One region of the Alteribacillus sp. HJP-4 genome, then DNA from elsewhere that is predicted to be linked to it. Evidence: predicted binding sites of a transcription regulator. Region 1 holds the regulator's gene; each other region holds the start of a gene.
What was found. Region 1 encodes LexA, which represses DNA repair genes until DNA is damaged. Its sites were predicted from a motif close to CGAACATATGTTCG; they were not measured.

Region 1 (7,256 bases):
TCAAAAGCAGTAATGGGTAAGGTTATTTCTGCTACTTTTTGAACCGATTTTGATCCAACGACAGAGTTCACTAGTATGCAATCGGTATCTAATTTTGTTGTCTTAGGTGCAACTGTAGCATTACATGAACATACTTCTTCCTTCTTACTGTGCTTCCGTATGACTGAGGCTTTTTTATTAACTTTATTCACATGGGTAGGGCAACAAATTTTTTTCGCGTACATTTATTCATACCTCCAAATTTAAAAGTCACTATACAGGGTATGATAAGTATTATCGATTGGATTGGGCTTCAATAATATTACAGCTAAAATAATAAAGAAGTAATATAAAGGTCGGATCCTATAATTCTCGCTAAAGTTAAACAATTATTAATATAGGACCCCCGCCTGTGTAATATGTTACAAACCAACGATTATATTTACAGACGAGATGGGGGATCTTACGTTGGATCATGGAGGTTATTCTTATATTTAAAATCAAATTGAAACTCCAAATATTATTGTTTATACTGATTTTTTATTAACTCGAGTGGGGTAGACTAGAAATAATTTTGTAGTCGATATTACAATATGACTTTAAATATATGGACTTACACTAATTCATTTCACCTTCATAAATTAATTTTGTAAGTGGTTTGTAAGATAAAAAGAGGAGGAACGATAATGAGTGGAGATTATTCGGGTGGTGGAAGCTGCTTTGTATTAATTGTTGTGTTGTTCATTTTATTAGTTATCGTTGGAGCAGCATATTGCTCGTATGGCGATTATGGTGGATATGGGTCTTACGGTGGAAAAGGAAAAGGGTTCGGTTTTGGAGGTTATTAAGTAATTATAAGGGAGGTGATTCCCCTATAATCATCTCCCTTGTACAAATATTTCTCAAACTTTTTACATACTATGGTTTAGCACTAAAAACTTTAAGGGGAAACGATGATAATGAGGCTGGACAGTCCTAATGAAATAGGGGGTTAGATGGAACAAAATAGACGCAAAAACATCCATTGAAACATTCGCAAACGCTGAATTAAGAGATCAGCTCGAAAATATGCTAAAGCCATGTATAATTCTGTCTACAAAGATGGTTACAAAAACGGATATCAAGTTAGGTTTAAAGAAAATCAGCAAAATTCCACTAAGGCATAAATATGAGCTCCCAGCGAAAGAGTCCTCTGATTATATTCTTAAGTGGCTGTCCAGTCTCAGAAATTATCAAATAATTCTGTCATGGTTTATTTTCTTAAGTTGCTCATTAATAGAATAATAGTTTTCTTTTTCAACCATCCATTTTATAAGTTCTTTCTCATTAGTATCTAATGACCGCTGTAATTTTTCTTCCGTTTCCTTTATGGTTTGTTCAGTTAAAATAACAACTATTCACTCCGAGAATTTGACGTATTCTTAATAAGGAAGAAACTCGTTTAAAATATGCTATGAAATATAGAGATTTGTTCCGCACCCAGGTCCACCCTTGGGAACGCGAGTAGTATATGTCCACTTACTAAAATAAAAACCCCTTGCCGCAGTAAACGGCAAAGGTTATTCTGTTAATGAAATAAGTCTTTCTATCTTTTCTTTAAGAAAAGCTTATATGAATGTGTTGCCTCTTTAAGGCCCTTCATAAACTCCGCGTAAATAACCGTGGTATGGACACGGTTTTTCTTTGACCAATCATGGTTTTCAAAGAATGATTTCCGCAATTCCTCTGTCAGCTCCAGCTGAGCTCCAGCTTTTAATTTAGTATCATTGACAATATTTGCTTTACTCATCCCGTCTATTTCAGCAGGTGCATCCTCCACTTGAAATCCACGGGTTTGAAGTGAGTACCGAAGCATATTTTTATATATTTCATCTCTTCCGCCCAAGTAAATAACAGGCTCATCTCCTTTATTTCCGTGGATTGACAAAGCACTCTTAGAATTCTTTGCGAGGCTTCTCCCTATTGGTTCATCAAAATTTACAGAAGTGATATGCAATAGTTGATTGTTCGATGACTTGATGCCTTCAAAAAGGTAATACGATAAATTTAATTCATCTGCTAAATCTTTAGCTGGTTCTGAGGTCCCCGGCTCGATTCCCCCGCCGTGAATTGCAAAAATCGTAATATTACTTCGTCGGTTCTCGAAAATTATTATGTAATCTTCATTTAATTCTTCATTTTCAGATAATTTTTCGTAAGAATTATAATAATCAGCTTTTGCAATGGAAAGAAAGAAGAGAAGTGAAACCACCATGTAAAGCAGAAGGACAATTAAAATAGACAAAGTTTCGCATAATTTCATGTTAAACATCCCTTTTTCTTAACATATGATGTTTACCTTCACTTGACTACATTTTTAATTGGGGAGGCTGGGTAAGTTTATGAAAATCATAATTCAATTGAATTCATTATAGAAAAAAATAGAAAAACCAGCTGAAGTATACTGCATTCTCAATACTGGTTTTTCTTTCAATTTATTATTAGAAGTTGTAATTATAAATATTTTATTGGCCGGCAGGAAAAACACGCTGTACCATTTTATTAAACTCTTCAAAAAGACCTTCTACTGGCTGCCCGTTCTCAATTTTATCTGCATAGTTAGTCATACGATCTACAAAATCTGGATTAGCGGACACTAATACATTTTCTATATTATCATCTGTTGACTTTACTTCCTCAGAAATTTTTTGTTTTACATCTTCTCCGATTTCTTCTTCGGGCTCTTCTTCTAATTCTACCGCAGCATATGCGGTCTTATTGGCCACAATAACATAAGCAACTCTTACTTCCTCTAAATCTGTTGCCTTTTCAGCAGCTTCATCGGCAACTTCCATGTGAGTTTGATTTTCATTATCGTTGTTGTTTGTCTGAGTTAAATTTTCAGTCTCCTCTCTTTCATCTGTCTGGTTATCCCCATTCCCCTGATTTGCTGCACAGCCCGCCATCAGAGAAACAACTAGCATGATCGAGAGTGTTCTTTTTAGAATCTTCATTATATTACCTCCAATTTTTAGTAGATAATATATTTTTCTCTGTATAAATTTTTATATACAATAAATAGAAAATTTTTTTCTCTCCTCGTTTACATTTTAAAAGTAGAAAAGCTTAGGCATTCGCCTCATGTATTGGCGAGAAGCTAAGCTTTTCCTTACTGGAGTTTGTTTTCATTCCATTGAGTCCGCCAATAAATTATTCATAAATAGAATCAGCGTTTTTATAGCGGAGCTCTTCTGAATTTGATTCGACGATACTTTTGTCCGGGTGCGGAGTATGCTCAGTCCACTCTTTTGTGTCCGGCTGCTCTACTTCCTTTTCCGACTTTTTGCGGTGGGGGACTTCTTCTTTCTTATCAAACATTTTATCACTCCTTCCTCTTACTATTTCCTGTGCCATGCAGCTTATGTATTAGCTAATACAATACAGGAGTTAATTTTTACTTCCATTCATTACCTGTACATAAAGAACTCCCGTTCGCATATACTAAAGTTAAGAGCGAATGAGGTGATATGATTGGACACTGTTTTGAAAAAAGCATGTGCTAATAAGCGAAGGATACAGATTATTTACGAAGCCAAAGACGGAACCCTCTCTCAGCGAATTGTGACCGTGCATCGAATGAATGAAAACAATATACTAATCTGGTGTCACCATAAAGAAGCTTTCAGAGTATTAAAAAGAAGCAATGTTTTATCAGCATTTCCTATCTCCAGAAAGCAAGCATAATCATAAATAGTCTAACTTCCTGGTGATTTCGAGACGGAGGAGATTTTCTATCTACATTTCAGAAATTTGGTTAAATAAAGAGGCTGGGGATTATTCCCAGCCTTTCAGCTTCATATAGATAAACTACAAAAGCGGTCACATGTAGTTAAAATCTACGCGGATGACGGCCTTGACTATAGGGATAATAATAGCGCGGGTGATAATGCGGCTGGTGGTAATGCTGCACGACATTGCCCTGCGTACGCTCGCAGTCTTCGTACGGACCAATATACGTGGACGGCTTAATAGGTGCTGTGACATTTTTCCATTCATTTTCATCGAGGCAGTAAGTGTGGGCCATAACATTGGCAGGGGTAAACGAAAGGATATCTGAGCCCAGTATCACTTCAGGAGTGGGGGCATCAAAAATAGCTAACAGATGAGTATTGTCCACCAAAGCTATTTCATAATGCCACCACCCCTGGGGCACGTTTGCGACCTGCCCGGGGGAAATCGTAAAATTTAAAATTTCTTTCGTAAATGGATTCAGGATGGAAACAAGTGCTTCTCCGGATATACAATATACGAGTTCAGCTGCGTTTTGGTGGTAGTGTGGTTCAACGCATTGTCAGTACTTAAAAAAATATCCAGCAAAGACACATTCTGCAGGGAGTTTAATTGTTGAATTCCTAATATATTAATGTAGTTTTGATTGTTTTTTTTAAACAGCGGACTGTTATTAACATCAAATGTATATTGAACGGACGGGGAAGTATAATCGAGCGGTGTGCTCACGGCGGCTTCACCTCTTTTTCAATTGATTTCCTTTTATAATATGCATCTGCCCATCGGTTGTGTTCATGAAAAATCTCATAAAAAAGCCCCCAGTCTAAATGATAGACCGAGGGCTTGTAGTGATGATCCTTTTTTTAATCGGCATGGTGTAAATGCTGTCGCAGTTAATGAATCGTACGGAAAACGCCCGTAACTTTACCGAGAATCGTGACATTATCCAGAATTATCGGGTCTAAAGCAGAGTTTTCCGGCTGGAGGCGGATGTAATTGTCTTCTTTGTAGAAACGCTTCACCGTCGCTTCAAGCTCGTCAGTCATAGCTACGATGATATCTCCGTTATCTGCGCTCTGCTGCTGCCTGACAATAACGAGGTCTCCGTCATAAATACCCGCCTCAATCATGCTGTCTCCCTGAATTGTAAGCGCAAAGACTTCTTCATCAGTTACCATCCGGTCCGGGAGCGGTATATACTCTTCAATATTTTCTACAGCAGTAATTGGGTCCCCGGCTGTAACTTTACCAATAACCGGGATATAAACAGCGGATCTTTCCGAAATTTGTTCTGCTTCATCACCTGCTTCAAGGACCTCGATGGCACGCGGCTTTGTCGGATCCCTGCGGATTAAGTTTTTGCTTTCCAGACGGGCAAGGTGGCCGTGCACTGTTGAGCTTGACGCGAGTCCGACTGCTTCCCCGATTTCACGAACGGAAGGCGGATAACCTTTTTTCTTAACTTCATCTTTAATAAATTCCAATATCAATTGTTGCCGTTTGGACACTTTTGACATAAAAGCACCTCGTTTCTAGAAAATAAGATCTCACAGCATGATTTCAAAATAATATGAATATACATACTATCAGCCTGTACATATTATTAAGTCAGTTTAAGTAATCTTCATAATTCACAATATTTCTCTGCATTGGTTCATCTTTCAATACCGATTGTATCATGAAAAACATACGTGCGCAAACATCCGTTCTAATTTTTCCTTGACGCGAACAGAAGTTCTTTATATAATAAACGCAGGATAGGAACATACATTCTTATTTTGAGGAGGAAACATTATGTCAAAAGTTAAACAGCTCTCTATCCAGGAATGGGCGATTTTGTTATTATTTATTTTTTCTATCATATTGTTAATCACTGTAGTAGAATTATCCGCTGTCAGCCCGGCAGAGGTGGAAGGATCGGACGCACTAATTGTTTCAGAAAAAAATCCGGATATGTTTACCTATAATTCAATAACCGATTAACATTATAGTTTTGAAGGGGACTGCCATGAAGACTTGTATCATTTATTGCAGAGTAAGTACGGGGAAGGAGTCACAGCAGACCTCGCTGAAAAGACAGGAGGAAGAGCTGACAGTACTCTGTGAAGCGTTAGGATTTAATATTTATTCTATTATCAGAGAGACAGCAAGCGGATATACGCTTGAAAGAGAAGGACTACTCCAGGCTCTCGATGATGTAAATGAAGGAAAAGCCGATATATTCTGTGTGCAGGATGATACGCGGCTTGGAAGAGGAAATGCCAAACTCGCCGTTCTGCATGAACTGTTTAAGCAGTCCGTAAATGTATATACCGTGCGTGACGGGGGAGAACTGCAGCTGTCAGAATCCGACAGCATGCTTATGGATATTCTTTCTCTGGTGGAAGAGCATCAGAGGACACTGCATAATCAAAAGATTAAGCGCGGCATGAAAAAAGCAGTAAATGACGGATTTAAACCAGAAAAGAATTTGAAAAGAACAAATGAAGGCGGGCGAAAAAAGATGGATGCCCCGTTAGAGGAAATTATCAGGCTTCGCAAAAGAGAGCTGACCTTTCATGAGATTGCTGTAACGCTGCGCGGTCTGGGCTATTCTATCTCTAAAGCTACCGTTCACAGACGGTTTCAGGAGTATGAAAACATGCATCATCCCAATATAGAGTAAATCTCTCTGTTCGGACTGTAAGCCTTTCTCACAACGTTTAATTCGTTCTAATACTAAGCGGTTCAATTTGCAAAAAGAAGGGTATATATTTTAAAATAAAGTGAGAGTGGCCACGGTTTCAGCAGAACAGGAGGTTATAATAGATATGATTTCACAGGAGAAGATTGACCGTATTAATGAATTGTCCAAGCGTTCAAAAACAACGGGTCTGACAGAGGAAGAAGAAAAGGAACAGCATGCTCTCCGAAAAGAGTATCTTTCTAAATTCCGTTCTTCCTTTAAAAGTCAGCTCCAGTCTGTGAAAGTAATGGATAAAAAAGGAAACGATGTAACTCCCGCAAAATTAGAACAGGTAAAGAGAAAAACACAGCGCTTTGGGCATTAATCAATAATTATACAGCCGTCAGGAAAATCCTGGCGGCTATTGTTTATTTTAAAACGATGATTTACCCTTGAAAACTACTATTTTTGCGCTGTTCAGCCTTGTGAAATAGTCAGATAACGTTTATGATGAAAAACGTAAGTAAAAATAAATTATACATAGGGATCAGAAGAAAGGTAGGGAATTTTGCATGGAAGCTAATGTGGAAGAATTAGCTATTAGTACCATTCGCACATTATCGATTGACAGTATCGAAAAAGCAAGTTCAGGGCATCCGGGCCTGCCAATGGGAGCGGCTCCGATGGCTTATACATTGTGGACTCAATTTATGGACCATAACCCGTCAAACCCGGATTGGTTTAATCGTGACCGTTTTGTTCTATCGGCCGGTCATGGCTCGATGCTGCTTTACAGCCTTTTGCATCTAAGCGGGTATGATTTATCGCTCGAAGAACTGAAAAA
Region 2 (7,256 bases), on a different contig from region 1:
GCTTTTTCATTAGAAACAAAGCGAAGTGACTTCTGCATAAAATCCTTTTTTTCTTCAATAATACTGAGATCTGACAGGGCATAATTATAGTTTCCTACATTCGTCTTTAACAATCCCTCCGTGCGGATATGATCCGGCAGCGTTACAAAAATGCTTCCTGTAGTGGCCGCCAGCGCAGCACGGGCATCCTGTTGAAGAGAGAGCCTGCCGTTAATGGTGCCATTTACGGATTCCGCTTCCAGATCACGAATTTCAGCCTCTATTTCAATACTGCCGTTCATCGTATTCATATCGGCTATATCAAACACGCCTCCGTTTATCTTCAGCGGTCCGTTCAGTGTTTCTGCATGGCATCGCATGATATTTAAATTATCGAGGGTAATGGCGCCGTTGACGGTTTTTGCGGAAAAACTGTCTGCTTTTATTGATTCCCCTGTTAAATAACCGTTAAACGTGTAGAGCTGAATGCGTTCATAGGTGCGGCGCGGGATATACATGACAGCCTGAACTTTTATTGACTTTGTCTTAGTGTAAAAATCAAGCTGGTTTCCTTCCACTTCAAATACAGTTTCTTTCAGAAATTCCTCGCGCGCCTCTTCTTCGGAATTTCCTTTGTACACTTTGACCTTACACTCAATTTTAATATCATTTTCATCCCACGGCTTTACGTCGAGGGACCCGTTCTCCAACGACACATCCAGCACAGTCTGTTCAGCATACTTATGCTGAAAAATATGGTGCACTTCATGGTAGGTGCCGAAATTAAAATCAAGATCAAGTTCTTTTATCTTCGTAATAGCATTGTCAATAAAGCTCGTGAATGTGGATGCGGAATCAGCTTTACGCTGTTTTTCTCTATTCCATTCTTTCTGCCGTCGATTGCCTTCTTCCCAATTGACATTCGTGGAAAGACTGCGTCCTTTATCCGGGCCAGACACGGATGGTTCGTTATCCTTTTGGTGGCTCTCTGTCTTCGTCTGTTCCTGCTGAGACGCTGTATCATCTGATTTTAACGCTTTTAATAGCTTAGTTCCGTCTTCCGGTGAAATTTTACCCTCATCAATCATCTTCAGAATTAATTTGCGTTCTTCTTCCATTATTAATCCCTTCCTTTTCCCGGACTTTTTTTAATACCCTCTGCTTCCTTCTACGTTAACGATACCGTATGGGTTTCACTTTTACTTCCGCCTGCAGACTGATTTACCATCCACCTGATGCCCGTTTTCTAAAGTAAAGCTTAGTTTGCCGGGGAGTTCTGACCAGGAATGAACGACGTAATTATATTTTCTTCTTTACCAATGGCAGCCATTCGTAAAACATGAAGAAAAAGAAAAACTGCCTCCGATTTGCATAGACCACTATAGGTGTGGTCTTGATGTCCAGGAGACAGTTCAGCGTTATGAGGAGGTTTCCGCAACTCTTTCAGCTTGTTGAATTCTTTCTTCCATCCTTGCTCTTTCCCGCTCTAAGATCGGCTTCAAATAATAGCCGGTGTGAGATTGTTTTACCTCTGCCACTTTTTCCGGAGTACCGCTTGCAACAAGTTTGCCACCTTTATCCCCGCCTTCGGGACCAAGGTCCACAATATAATCGACCGTTTTAATGACATCGAGATTGTGTTCAATGACAATTACGGAATCTCCGTTTTCGACGAGGCGCTGCAGCACCTGGAGCAATCTGTCTATATCATCGGTATGAAGTCCGGTGGTCGGCTCATCCAGGATATACAAAGACTTTCCAGTAGAGCGGCGGTGCAGCTGGGAAGCAAGCTTTACCCGCTGTGCTTCGCCGCCGGATAAGGTGGTCGCCGGCTGTCCCAGCTTAATGTAGCCGAGCCCGACATCGTACAGCGTCTGAATTTTTCGCTTGATTTTCGGAATGTTTTCGAAAAAGCTTACTGCTTCCTCGACCGTCATTCCAAGAACGTCTGCAATGTTCTTGCCTTTATATTGGATATCGAGTGTATCACGGTTATATCTTTTGCCCCCGCATTCTTCGCAGGGAACATACACATCCGGAAGGAAATGCATTTCAATTTTGATAATGCCGTCTCCTTTGCATGCTTCACAACGTCCGCCTTTGACATTGAAGCTGAATCGTCCCTTTTTATAGCCGCGCATTTTTGCTTCGTTCGTCATCGCAAACACATCGCGGATGTCATCGAACACACCGGTATAGGTCGCCGGGTTCGAACGGGGAGTGCGGCCGATGGGAGACTGGTCGATATCAATAACCTTTTCGAGCTCCTTAATGCCATCGATCGATTTATGAGCGCCAGGCTTGTCTTTTGCCCGATGCAGCTTCTGTGCAAGAGATTTGTGAAGTATATCGTTGATGAGGGTACTTTTTCCGGAGCCAGAAACCCCGGTAACAGCAGTAAACAGGCCAAGTGGAATATCAACATTTGTGTTCTGCAGATTATTCTCGGTTGCACCTTTGATTTTTAGCCAGCGCTTTTCCGGTGTTCTTCGCTCCACCGGAAGAGGAATAAATTTCTTTCCGGAAAGATATTGGCCAGTCAGAGAATTTCCATCTTCCTTAATTTCCTCCGGTGTTCCTTCAGAGGTAATATAACCTCCGTGTGTTCCGGCGCCGGGGCCGATATCAACAATATGATCAGCCGCAAGCATCGTATCCTCATCGTGCTCCACTACAATCAACGTATTGCCAAGATCCCGCATTCGTTCAAGTGTGCGGATGAGACGATTATTATCACGCTGATGAAGTCCGATGGATGGTTCATCAAGAATATAGAGCACGCCCATCAGGGAAGAACCTATCTGGGTGGCAAGCCGGATACGCTGAGCTTCACCACCGGAAAGCGTACCTCCTGACCGGCTCAGCGTCAAATATTCCAGTCCGACATTAACGAGGAAACCCAGGCGTTCTGAGATTTCTCTTAAAATTAAGCGAGCAATAGCCAGCTCTTTTTCCGAGAGGGAAAGATTTTCAAAAAATGTAAGGGCATCTTTCACAGAAAGCTCTGTCACTTCCCCGATATGAGACTCGTTCAGCTTGACAGCAAGACTTTCCTTGCGGAGACGGTGTCCATTACAGCCCGGGCAGTCTTTTCTTGCCATATATTGCTCCATCTGATCGCGGATATAGTCCGAGGCTGTTTCGTGATAGCGCCTGGAAATATTTTTTAATACTCCTTCAAAATAGATATTACGCTCACGTATACGTCCACGTTCATTCTCGTAGCGAAACACCATCCGCTCCCGGGAATTACCTTTTAAAACAATATCAAGCTGATCCTTTGGAAGATCCTTCACCGGCACATCCATATCGATGCCGAAATGATGGCATACCGATTCAAGCAGCTGCGGATAGTATTGAGAACTTGTTGGTTCCCACGCCGCGATCGCGTGCTTTCGCAGGGTTCTGTCAGGATCAGGTATGACAAGGTCCTGATCAACTTCTAATTTACTTCCGAGGCCGTCGCAGGAAGGACAGGCGCCGTATGGACTGTTAAAGGAAAAAAGACGCGGTTCCAGCTCTCCGATGGAAAAGCCGCAGTGCGGGCAGGCATGGTGCTGACTGAAAAGCAGCTCCTCCTCCCCGATCACATCTACGAGAACTTTTCCGTCACTAAGTGCAAGTGCTGTTTCAAGGGAATCGGACAATCTTGTTTCGACACCCTCTTTAATAACGACCCGGTCAATGACAGCTTCAATATCATGCTTTTTGTTTTTTTCGAGATGGATGTCCTCACTGACTTCTCTCATTTCTCCATCAACACGGACGCGGACATAGCCTTTTTTCTTCAAATCTTCCAGCACTTTCATGTGCTCACCTTTGCGTCCGGAAATAAGCGGTGCGAGAATCTGCATTTTCGTCCGTTCCGGATATGAGGTCATGCGGTCGACCATCTGCTGCACGGTCTGTGAAGAAATCTCTACATGATGGACAGGACATACCGGCTTTCCTACTCTTGCAAACAACAGACGCAGGTAATCATATATCTCTGTTACCGTTCCAACGGTGGAACGGGGGTTTCTGCTCGTCGTTTTCTGATCGATCGAAATCGCAGGAGAAAGCCCTTCAATAGAGTCTACGTCGGGCTTATCCATCTGACCAAGAAACTGTCGTGCATAAGCCGACAATGACTCGACATAACGGCGCTGTCCCTCTGCATAAATCGTATCAAATGCAAGGGAGGATTTGCCGGATCCGGAAAGGCCGGTAAACACAACAAGTTTATCCCGCGGAATCGTAACGTCGATATCTTTAAGGTTATGAGACCTGGCCCCTTTTATTGTTAAATTTTCTAAAGCCATCGCTGTGTCACCCTTCCGCTTTTAATTCCATGACCATATCCCGAAGCTCAGCTGCCCGCTCAAAATGAAGATCCCTGGCTGCTTGCTTCATTTCTGCCTCAAGCTGGTCAATAACTTTTTGACGTTCCTTCTTGCTCATTCTATCTAATGCCGGCTTATCAAAGTCTTCGTTTTCATCTGAAGCAATGGTCGCCTGTATCAACTCAGGTATTGCTTTTTTAATCGTCTGCGGCGTGATGCCGTATTTATCGTTATGCTCCTTTTGTATGGTCCGGCGCCGCTTTGTTTCTTCGATTGCAATGTTCATCGATTTTGTAATCTTATCAGCATACATAATAACATGACCGTTGGCATTCCGGGCCGCACGTCCCATCGTTTGAATGAGAGACCGCTCTGCCCGCAGAAAACCTTCCTTGTCTGCGTCCAGTATAGCAACCAGTGATACCTCCGGAATATCAAGGCCCTCCCGGAGCAGGTTAATGCCGACGAGCACATCGAATTCTCCGAGCCGGAGCTGGCGAATTATATCAATACGTTCAAGTGTTTTTATATCAGAATGAAGATATTTGACGCGGATCCCTATTTCTTTTAAATAAGCCGTCAGATCCTCAGACATTTTTTTCGTGAGTGTAGTAATCAGTACCCGTTCTCCCCGTTCGCGCCGCTCATTGATTTCCCCGATCAGGTCATCAATCTGTCCTTCAATCGGACGGACGTCAATAGTGGGATCAAGCAGGCCAGTCGGGCGGATAATCTGCTCCACCATTTCAGGAGTGTGCTCAAGCTCATAAGGACCCGGAGTCGCAGATATGAACAATGCCTGGTGAACACGCTTTTCAAACTCTCCGAATTGAAGTGGCCGGTTATCCATTGCACTTGGCAGCCGGAAGCCGTGGTTTACGAGTACTTCCTTGCGGGCACGGTCTCCGTTATACATGCCGCGCACCTGCGGCAGGGTTACGTGTGATTCATCCACGACAAGAAGAAAATCCTCCGGAAAATAATCGATAAGTGTATAGGGCGAATCACCGGGGTTCCGGAAGGTCAGGTGCCGGGAATAGTTTTCGATTCCGGAACAGAAGCCCATTTCTTTCATCATTTCAATATCGTAATTGGTTCGCTGCTCAAGGCGCTGAGCTTCAAGCTCTTTGCCCTCCTCGCGAAACTTTTTCAGCTGGCCGGCAAGCTCTTTTTCAATGTTTTTAATGGCTCTGGTTAATTTTTCTTCTCTCGTTACGAAGTGAGAAGCTGGAAAAATGGCAATGTGCTTTCGTTCCCCGAGCACTTCTCCGGTAAGAGCGTCCACTTCGGTGATTCTATCGATTTCATCCCCAAAAAATTCCACGCGCATGCAATGTTCATCCCTGGAAGCCGGAAAAATTTCTACAACGTCCCCGCGCACCCGGAAAGTACCGCGCACGAAGTTAATATCATTTCTTTCATATTGAATATCTACAAGCTCTCTCAGCAGCTGATCACGTTCCTTTTCCATACCTGAACGAAGCGAAAGAACTAGAGCCCGGTATTCATCCGGTGAGCCGAGTCCGTAAATACAGGAGACACTAGCCACAATGATGACATCACTGCGTTCAAACAGCGCACTTGTGGCAGAATGACGGAGTTTATCAATTTCATCATTAATGCTGGCATCCTTTTCAATGAACATATCCGTCTGCGGGATATACGCTTCCGGCTGATAATAATCGTAATAGCTGACGAAATATTCAACGGCGTTATCTGGGAACAATTCCTTAAATTCATTGTAGAGCTGCCCGGCCAGGGTTTTGTTGTGGGCAATCACGAGGGTAGGTTTTTTTACTTCTTTAATAACGTTGGAAACGGTAAAGGTCTTCCCTGTGCCTGTGGCGCCGAGAAGCGTTTGGTATCGTTTTCCCGCTCTTAACCCCTCGGTCAGCTTTTGGATCGCTTTTGGCTGATCACCCTGCGGTTCGTATTTTGAAACTACTTCAAAGGCTTGGCTCATCGCGTGATCCCTCACTTTATATGAATCGGAGTAACATACATTTCACTATTATCGCTTATACATTATACCACATAAAGCGTCAATATAAACGATTTTTTCGAATATATGTTCGATTCAGTTTATCTTTGAGAGGGTATTGCTTATGGTGGAAATTGTTTGTAAAAATTGGAAAGAGCCTGCTGTGATTTTGTCAATAATCACTGCAGGCTTCGTTCATTTGAGTCGAGGCTGGGTGGCGTTTTCCACCGGATACGTGCGGTTTTCACTCATTTCATAGTGTTTCCACGCTGCGGGGCGTTTTTCCGCTCTAGTTTGATTTCCACCGCAGCAGCTTCAGTTTCCACTCGCTTCTATGGTTTTTCCCCGGACCAGCCAACCATTTCCTCCGTGCTTGACTCGTTTCCACGGCTGGGTGGCGTTTTCCACCGGATACGTGCGGTTTCCACTCATTTCATAGTGTTTCCACGCTGCGGAGTGCTTTTCTTCCGCTCCAGTTTGATTTCCACCGCAGCAGCTTCAGTTTCCACTCGCTTCTATGGTTTTTCCCCGGACCAGCCAACCATTTCCTCCGTGCTTGACTCGTTTCCACGGCTGGATGGCTTTTTCCACCGGATACGTACGGTTTCGACTCTTTTCATAGTTTTTCCACGCTGCGGAGTGCTTTTCCACCGCAGCCGTCCAGGCTTCCGCTGCTTCCAAACCTTCTTCCTATCCACACGAAAACTTTACCCGAAGTCTTTACCTTGTTTTTTATGAAACCAGTGCCAGGTAATCCACGCAGAAACAGCCAGCGACAGCAGAGCCGCAGCAGTGACCGCAGCTCCTTTGGTCCATGGCTGGAGGGCAGCCGCAATCATTAATGCTGTTACTACCCCGCCGATATAGCTGTGCGTGAGGCGGGAAGCCGTAATCATAATGACAGGCGGCAGAAAAGCCGCGGTTAAAATTTCTATCACATTAGATACCCTGCCTTCTCCTTCATTCTATATATC
Region 3 (7,256 bases), on a different contig from region 1:
ATTTACTTTTGTCCCAGCAGGGTTTATGCATTTTTTCCCAGCTTTAACTCCTGAAGGCGGGCGGGTTCTGCAAAATAATATCCTTGAAAATAATGACATCTTAACGTAAGCAGCTGTTTGGCCTGTTCGGCATTTTCTACGCCTTCTGCGATGACATTCAAATTCAAACTATCTGCTGTATCGATAATCGTTTTGACTATCGCTAGATTCTGCTCTTTTTTGGTCATATCTTTAATAAAGGACCGGTCTATTTTCAAAGTATCAATAGGTAAATCCTTTAACTGGCTCAAGGAACTGTATCCCGTCCCAAAATCATCCAGGCTCAGCGGGAATCCCATTGTTTTTAAGCTGTGAAGAACCGGCATCATCTGCTTCATGTCCATGGTTGTCCGCTCTGTTATTTCTAAAACGACCTGGCGCGGTTCTATATCATAGGCAGTAACCAGGTCATAAAGCTCACTGGCAAAGGCCGGGTCTTCTAATTGTATGCTTGATATGTTGACAGAGACTGTCCGCCCGGTTTTTTTTTGTAGAAATACTGCCATCTCCCGGCACACCTGATGAAGAATCCAGTGTCCTAGTGTTTGTATGTAACCGTTGTCCTCAGCCACGGGGATAAATATACCAGGAGGAATGCTTCCTTTTTCGTGATGCTTCCAGCGGACCAGCGCTTCGACTCCCATCAGCTCACCCGTTTGACAACTTACATACGGCTGATAGACAAGATAGAGTTCTTTTTTTACGACGGCGTTGTAAAGGTCATTTTCAAGCTGGTAAAACTCCTTCGCTTCCTGCTCCATTCCTTTTCTGTAAAAATCATAGGACTTGCCGGTCCTTTTGGCATGGGAAAGTGCAATATCTGCACTCTGAATCATCTCATCCGCTTCAGTACCGTCTTTGCCCACAAAGGCGATACCGGCGGTAAGCAATATGTATATTTCTTCCTTTACCGGGACAAGCGGCCGTTGAAACAGGCTTTGGATATGTTCGATCAGCTGGATAATCTCTTTATCATCTGAAAACCTGCTGAAAAGCAAAAATTCGTCATTTGCTTTTCTAGCAAGCACCTGTTGATAATGAAGAATTGACTTTATACGCTGGCTTATCTGCATGAGGATTTTGTCACCGGTTTGCAGCCCCTTCGTTTCATTAATGCGGCGAAACCGGTTGATATTTAACGTGATAACGGCTATTTTTTGGTTCGGTCCAATGTTTTGGGTTAACTGCTCCCTGAAATAACGGAGATTGGGGAGGTTTGTCAGCCGGTCATAATGAGAGAGCTGATGAATGTCCTCGACCGCTTTCTTGTAGGCTGAGATATCTCGTGCCACGGCAATGATAACCGGCTCTCCGGACAGAACATCCTGTTTTGTATGTATTTCTACAGGGAGAATTTCTCCGTCTGACCTTTCCCACTCCCAGTCAAACTTACATTCCGGCAATTCGGCTATTTTTTGCGCCTGGGCAGAAGCGCCTTTTTTTAGAGATGGGGCAGCAATTCCTTCAAATGTAAAAGATTTTATATTTTTTTTTGCATATCCAAGCTGCCTCCAGGCCGCTTCATTTGCTTCCGTGAATATCAGCTTCGTACTTATTTTTGGTTTTGGAGCAATAAACAACATATCCGGTATACTGTTAAAGAGGATCCGATAGCGGCGGTCTGCCTGCAGCGTTCTCTTTTTTTCATTGCTTTCTTTCTCGATAAAGAGCGATATTGCGGCATATAATAAAATCGTTGTTACAAAAACGTAGACCCAGCCTTTATAGGTTTGCACCATCCCGGGATTTTCTCCTTCGGAAGCCAGCAGTAACAGGAGCTGATCCGATAAACTAATCCACATACATCCAGCGAGAAAATAAGTGATTGCAATGACCAATGCTTTCTTATGTAATATGCGGAATGAACTTTTCCTTATCAATGATGTCCCCTCTCTCCACAACTACCTAAACCCCGTCATCTATTATTTCGGCTTTTTCTAGTAATTGTTAAATAAAGAAAGCACCGCCCATTATTCAAGTCCCAGTATTCAGCCTGGATTGACTTCCTTATCCATATATACCTGGCTCCCCACGGCTTTTCGCTGTCCCTGATATTTTCCGCGGTATGGCGTCCCTGCTTCCTTATCCATCTGCGCAAACACCAGCTGGGCAATGCGTCTATCTGCTTTTAGGCGGATTGGAAGGCGGTTTGCGTTATAAAGCTCCAGCGTGATTTCTCCTTCAAATCCCGGATCGACCCACCCGGCGTTCTGAATAAACAGGCCCATTCGTCCGATGGAGCTTCGGCCTTCTACAAAGGCCGTCAGATTTTCCGGCAGTTTTATGTATTCTCTTGTCGTGGCAAGCAGGAAAGAGTGAGGCGGTATAATGACTTCGTCGCTCTCAAACTCTACATATTTTGCAGGCTCGTCAAGTGCGATTGATTCAATCGCATTTTCATCTATTTTCAAAAAATGGTTGCCGAGCCTGATATCTACGGATGCCGGCTGTATTTGATGATCATTAATCGGATCGATACGAAGCGTATCTGCGTCCATCATTTCTCTGATAGTCTGGTCTGATAAAATCAACGGTGAGTCCCTCCTGTTTTCTTTCTATTATTTAGTATAGAGAATAACAGCTGCAAACACCATGCTGTTTTTATGGAAAACTTTACTTCACAGCAAAAAGCCGCACTCTACTATCGTCATGCAGCTTATAATTTTATTTGGATGGGCTCTGCTCTCTGCTTCTTATATTTCAGCTTCGGAATCTCTATTGCCTAAATGACGGGAATTTCACCCTACTTTTCTGCCAATAACGGAACTCATGTCCGGCAAACCACGTTGTTCCCGGAGTGTAATGGATGGGCAGAAATCTCTACTTATTCGTTACCGCTTCGTCCTATACAAAAACGGCCCCGCAGCAATTTTACTTGATGCGGGGCATAAATAGTTTTCCGTGCTATTTAATTTTAAAATCTAATTCAATTTCATAGCCCTGTTCAGAAATAATTTTTCCGTGCCGGTATTCACCGATCAGTGCGTTATACTCCTTGGTAAGCTCTTGAAAACTTTCCGGGTCCTTACAATCCAATGAATCATCAATCATCCGCTGAAGCCGGTCTTTATTGAAATGGAATACGGAATATTCCATCGTCATTTGTGCGTAAAGCGACTGAAGCACTTGTCTGGAAGGGCGCCTGCCGTTTTTTGCAGATTTTACCTTTTTCATGAAATGCTGTTCATGCGTTGGATGTAACATTTTCGTCGAACCCCCTGTCCTTTCACCGGTTCTATGCCGGTTATTGGCTGTTGGTTTAGTGAACGGTCAATGTATATGCTCCCCGCTCATTATGGAAAGATAGTATTAGTTATAAAGACTTTACCCGTTTAAAGCACCTTTAAAACGCATTTTTACTAAATTTGTTATTTTTCAATGATATTACGGTCTCGTCAATCGCTGCCTTGAGTGCCTGTTTCTGCATAAAGTAACTCATAGATGGAGTATCCGCTGTGTCAGCTGCTGTCATCTCCGGCGTGGCTGGGAAATGAATAAATCCCGCTTTGGTTGCCAGGCTTTCTCTCTTTATCTCATACATTAACCTGTACAGGGTCGTATTACAGATATATGTCCCTGCTGTATTCGATATTCGCGCCGGAATGTCATCTTGTCTCAGTCTTTCCACAATACTCCGGATGGGAAGCGTGGCAAAGAGTCCATCCGGTCCTCCATCGACAATCGGGTCGTCGACAGGCTTCCGTCCTCTGTTATCTCCTTTCTGACCTTCTCCGATCGTATCCTGAACATTAATTCCGATCCTTTCCACTGTTACGGCACTGCGGCCGTATGCTAGTCCGCAGGCAAAAACAGCGTCTGGTTTATTCTTGATGACGGCTTCTATCAGCTGATCGGCACATGTCTCATAATCGACCGGCAGTCCGAAGCTCTGAATATTGACGTCTTCGTTCGTATACTCTCTTTCAATGTCTTTCACGAGCTGTTCAGTTGGATTTACTGCCATCCCTCCGAACGGCTCAAAGCCCGAGCACAGAATGGTAATAGGCAAAACTATACTTCCTTTCCCCTGTCCGGATGGCGGAACACTGAAGCTTATTTTCCGGAAGATATGAAAGCGCTTTTATACGCTTTCCTATATTATAACGTATGTTGCAATATCTTTTGAATAACTTGCTTAAAGAAAATTTCTGACAAATTAAGAATGAAGAACTTTATCGGACTTCAGGGGAGACTGTTTCAGAAAATACGCTTCCATGCAATGGCGAGCCTGACGCTTTAAATTTGCGTTCAAATAGCTGCTTGCACCTTCATAACCCCGGCACGCATAAGAATAGCGGGAAAAAGTGCCATCGTTTTCTTCAAAGCTCACCTGCATATTATGGCCGTGCATATATTTTTTGATGTGGCGCATATCCTCATGAAGCATGCGCAGCGATTCCTGCACCATCATTAAATAGGGATCACGCACTTTAAAAGGCCCCTCTTCAAACAACTGCAGATCTTTTTCTAATACTTTTTTGACGAGAGGAAGCAGAATAAAGTAATGAATCATAATATGTTCTTCTTCTTTTATTTGCATAATCCTTCTCCCCTCCCAAAAACGAACACTTGTTTGTATTTATTATACCGAATATACGTTCTTTTATTCAAGTGGAAGTTTTAGGTACTGAATCATTATTGACAAAGTCTTTTCACGAGAGGTACATTACAGTCATGGAAATGCAGTAAAAGTGAGGCGAAGCAGCGTGAAAAAACAATTTGCAGTAATAGGTCTGGGGCGCTTTGGCATCAGTGTAAGTACAGAGCTCCACAAGCTCGGCCATGATGTGCTCGCCATTGATGTCAACGAGCATAAGGTAAATGAAATGGTAAATGATTCTACGTACAGCGCCATTGCAGACGGCACCGACGAAAAAGCGCTGCGCAACCTGGGAATTACGAACTTTGATCACGTTATTGTAGCTATCGGCGATAATCTGCAGGCAAGTATTCTCTGCACTCTTCTTTTAAAGGATATGGGGATAGAGTCCGTCTGGGCAAAGGCCCAGAATTATTACCATCATAAAGTGCTTGATAAGATTGGCGCAGACAAGATTATTCACCCTGAGCATGACATGGGAAACCGGATCGTCCAGCATCTCATGTCTGACAAAGTAATCGATTATATAGAACTTTCGGACGACTATTCCATCGTAGAAATTGGGGCTACCGATGATATGCACCGCAAGACCTTAATAGATCTTGATATTCGTGCCAAATTCGGTGTCACTATCCTCGGTATTAAGCGTGGAAAGAATATTAATATTTCTCCAATGGCAAACGATAAGATCTATCGGGACGATGTGTTAATCGTCATTGGCCATAAAAATGATCTGAAGCGCTTTGAAGAAAGCTGAGCCTACCGCCGGCCATTACAGCCCGGGCCCCTACATCTGTCTCACAATCTAATACTGCAGCGGAAAGCTAGAAGGAGTGGATCCATTGGCAAAAGAAAAATATACATACAACACACAAAAACCAGGACTCGTATTTCTTGTGTCCACGGTTTTTGTGGCCCTGTTTGTAGTATGGGGATTCATACGCCCCGGCCAGCTCGCAGCAGCGGCTACAGAAGCACTGGAGTTTACCATTCATACATTCGGCTGGCTGTATATGCTTGTAGCCGCTTTTTTTGTGGGCTTTATTTTCTTTCTTGCAGTGAGCCCCTACGGAAGGCTGCGCCTTGGAAAACCGGAGGACAGGCCTGAATATTCGTTTTACGCCTGGCTTGGCATGCTCTTTTCAGCCGGTATCGGTGTGGGTTTTGTCTTCTGGGGTGTGGCTGAGCCGATCCTATATTTTGATGATACTCCACTGGGACAGGATGTAGAATCTCAGGCAGAAGCCGCCCAGCTCGGGCTGGAGTACGGTATTTTTCACTGGGGCCTGCATCCGTGGGCTATTTTTTCACTTGTTGCTCTTGCTCTCGGATATGTTCAGTTCAGAAAAGATCAGCCGGCTTTGATCAGCTCCGCCTTTTATCCTTTATTTGGTGACAAAGTGCGCGGCAGGTTAGGACAGAGCATTGATATACTGGCTGTTCTTGCCACGTCCACCGGGGTAGCGACTACCTTTGGCCTGAGTGCCATGCAAATAAGCGGTGGTCTTTCCTATTTGACCGGACTTCCTAATGAACCTGTCACCCAGCTGACGATTATTGCAATTATATCCGTATTGTTTATGTTTTCCGCAGCAAGCGGGCTCGATAAGGGAATAAAGTATTTAAGTGTTATAAATCTGACAGTCGCAGGTATTCTCCTGCTTTTTGTCATCGCTGTCGGACCGACGATCTACCTACTGGAAAACATCACTACGTCGCTCGGAGGATATATATCTAATTTTCCTGAGATGAGCTTATCAATGACCCCTTTTACAGACAGCAGCTGGATCGGTGCAAACACAATTTTTTATTGGGCCTGGCATATTTCGTGGGCACCGTTCATGGGAATGTTCATAGCGCGGATCTCCCGCGGCCGTACGATCCGGGAATTTATCGCCGGGGTTCTTCTTATCCCCTCACTGCTTGCGGTCATCTGGTTTGCCGTTTTTGGCGGAGCTGCGCTGAACCTTGAATTGACCGGTCAGGCAGGTATCGTTAATATTGTGAATGATACCGTTGAGCTTGCTTTATTTGCCACCCTGCAGGAGTACCCTCTCGCCGGGCTTACGAACGGTCTTGCTGTCATGCTTATCGTTATTTTCTTTATTACGTCAGCAGATTCCGCTTCCTACACTCTAGGTGCCATGACCTCGAAAGGAAGCCTTAACCCGACGTTATTTGCAAAATTAGTATGGGGCTTGTTGATTGCAGGCACTGCTGCTGTATTATTGTTATCCGGCGGTCTGGAAGGGCTGCAGACAGCTTCCATTGTCGCAGCGCTGCCATTTTCCATTATTATGAGCATGATGGTCGTTTCGATGCTCAAAATGTTCATTGAGGATACGAAGCAGGCAAAAACAGTGGCGAAAATGCAGGAAAGAGCTGAAATGAAAGAAGAAATTTTAAAAGAGCTGGAACAAGAAATGGATGGCTTCAATAGAAAAAACCAAAAAAAATAGTAACTTCCTTGAAAGGACTGCGTCAGCATTTCGATTCGCCTTGGAATGCGTGAAAAAAGCCGGAACTGCATTAGATAAGCAGTAGACTAACCTAAATTAACGAGACACTATAAAACACCTTCGGAATGGTACACTTAAACAAAGTACTAATTCGGAGG

Region 2: the regulator LexA is predicted to act here: its motif matches at 6,363-6,376, upstream of uvrB (excinuclease ABC subunit UvrB).
Region 3: the regulator LexA is predicted to act here: its motif matches at 4,602-4,615, upstream of ACE4RR_RS05670 (YhjD family protein).

The regions. Positions count from the first base shown of each region.
Region 1 covers NZ_JBHIKY010000031.1:6,640-13,895, forward strand. The annotation lists gene ACE4RR_RS19165 (hypothetical protein) at 1-224, opposite strand, end outside; gene ACE4RR_RS19170 (YjcZ family sporulation protein) at 666-827, shown strand; gene ACE4RR_RS19175 (poly-gamma-glutamate hydrolase family protein) at 1,565-2,281, opposite strand; gene ACE4RR_RS19180 (YhcN/YlaJ family sporulation lipoprotein) at 2,484-2,972, opposite strand; gene ACE4RR_RS19185 (hypothetical protein) at 3,169-3,336, opposite strand; partial or broken gene ACE4RR_RS19190 (cupin domain-containing protein) at 3,848-4,476, opposite strand; gene lexA (transcriptional repressor LexA) at 4,641-5,264, opposite strand; gene ACE4RR_RS19200 (hypothetical protein) at 5,542-5,730, shown strand; gene ACE4RR_RS19205 (YneB family resolvase-like protein) at 5,756-6,412, shown strand; gene ACE4RR_RS19210 (DUF896 domain-containing protein) at 6,558-6,797, shown strand; gene tkt (transketolase) at 6,985-7,256, shown strand, end outside.
Region 2 covers NZ_JBHIKY010000003.1:119,788-127,043, forward strand. The annotation lists gene ACE4RR_RS03645 (DUF4097 family beta strand repeat-containing protein) at 1-1,097, opposite strand, end outside; gene uvrA (excinuclease ABC subunit UvrA) at 1,398-4,280, opposite strand; gene uvrB (excinuclease ABC subunit UvrB) at 4,288-6,264, opposite strand; gene ACE4RR_RS03660 (hypothetical protein) at 6,781-6,963, opposite strand; gene ACE4RR_RS03665 (DUF2198 family protein) at 6,990-7,220, opposite strand.
Region 3 covers NZ_JBHIKY010000005.1:52-7,307, reverse strand. The annotation lists gene ACE4RR_RS05690 (sensor domain-containing protein) at 24-1,919, opposite strand; gene dcd (dCTP deaminase) at 2,028-2,570, opposite strand; gene ACE4RR_RS05680 (IDEAL domain-containing protein) at 2,944-3,243, opposite strand; gene ACE4RR_RS05675 (pyroglutamyl-peptidase I) at 3,383-4,048, opposite strand; gene ACE4RR_RS05670 (YhjD family protein) at 4,196-4,579, opposite strand; gene ACE4RR_RS05665 (potassium channel family protein) at 4,746-5,396, shown strand; gene ACE4RR_RS05660 (BCCT family transporter) at 5,482-7,098, shown strand.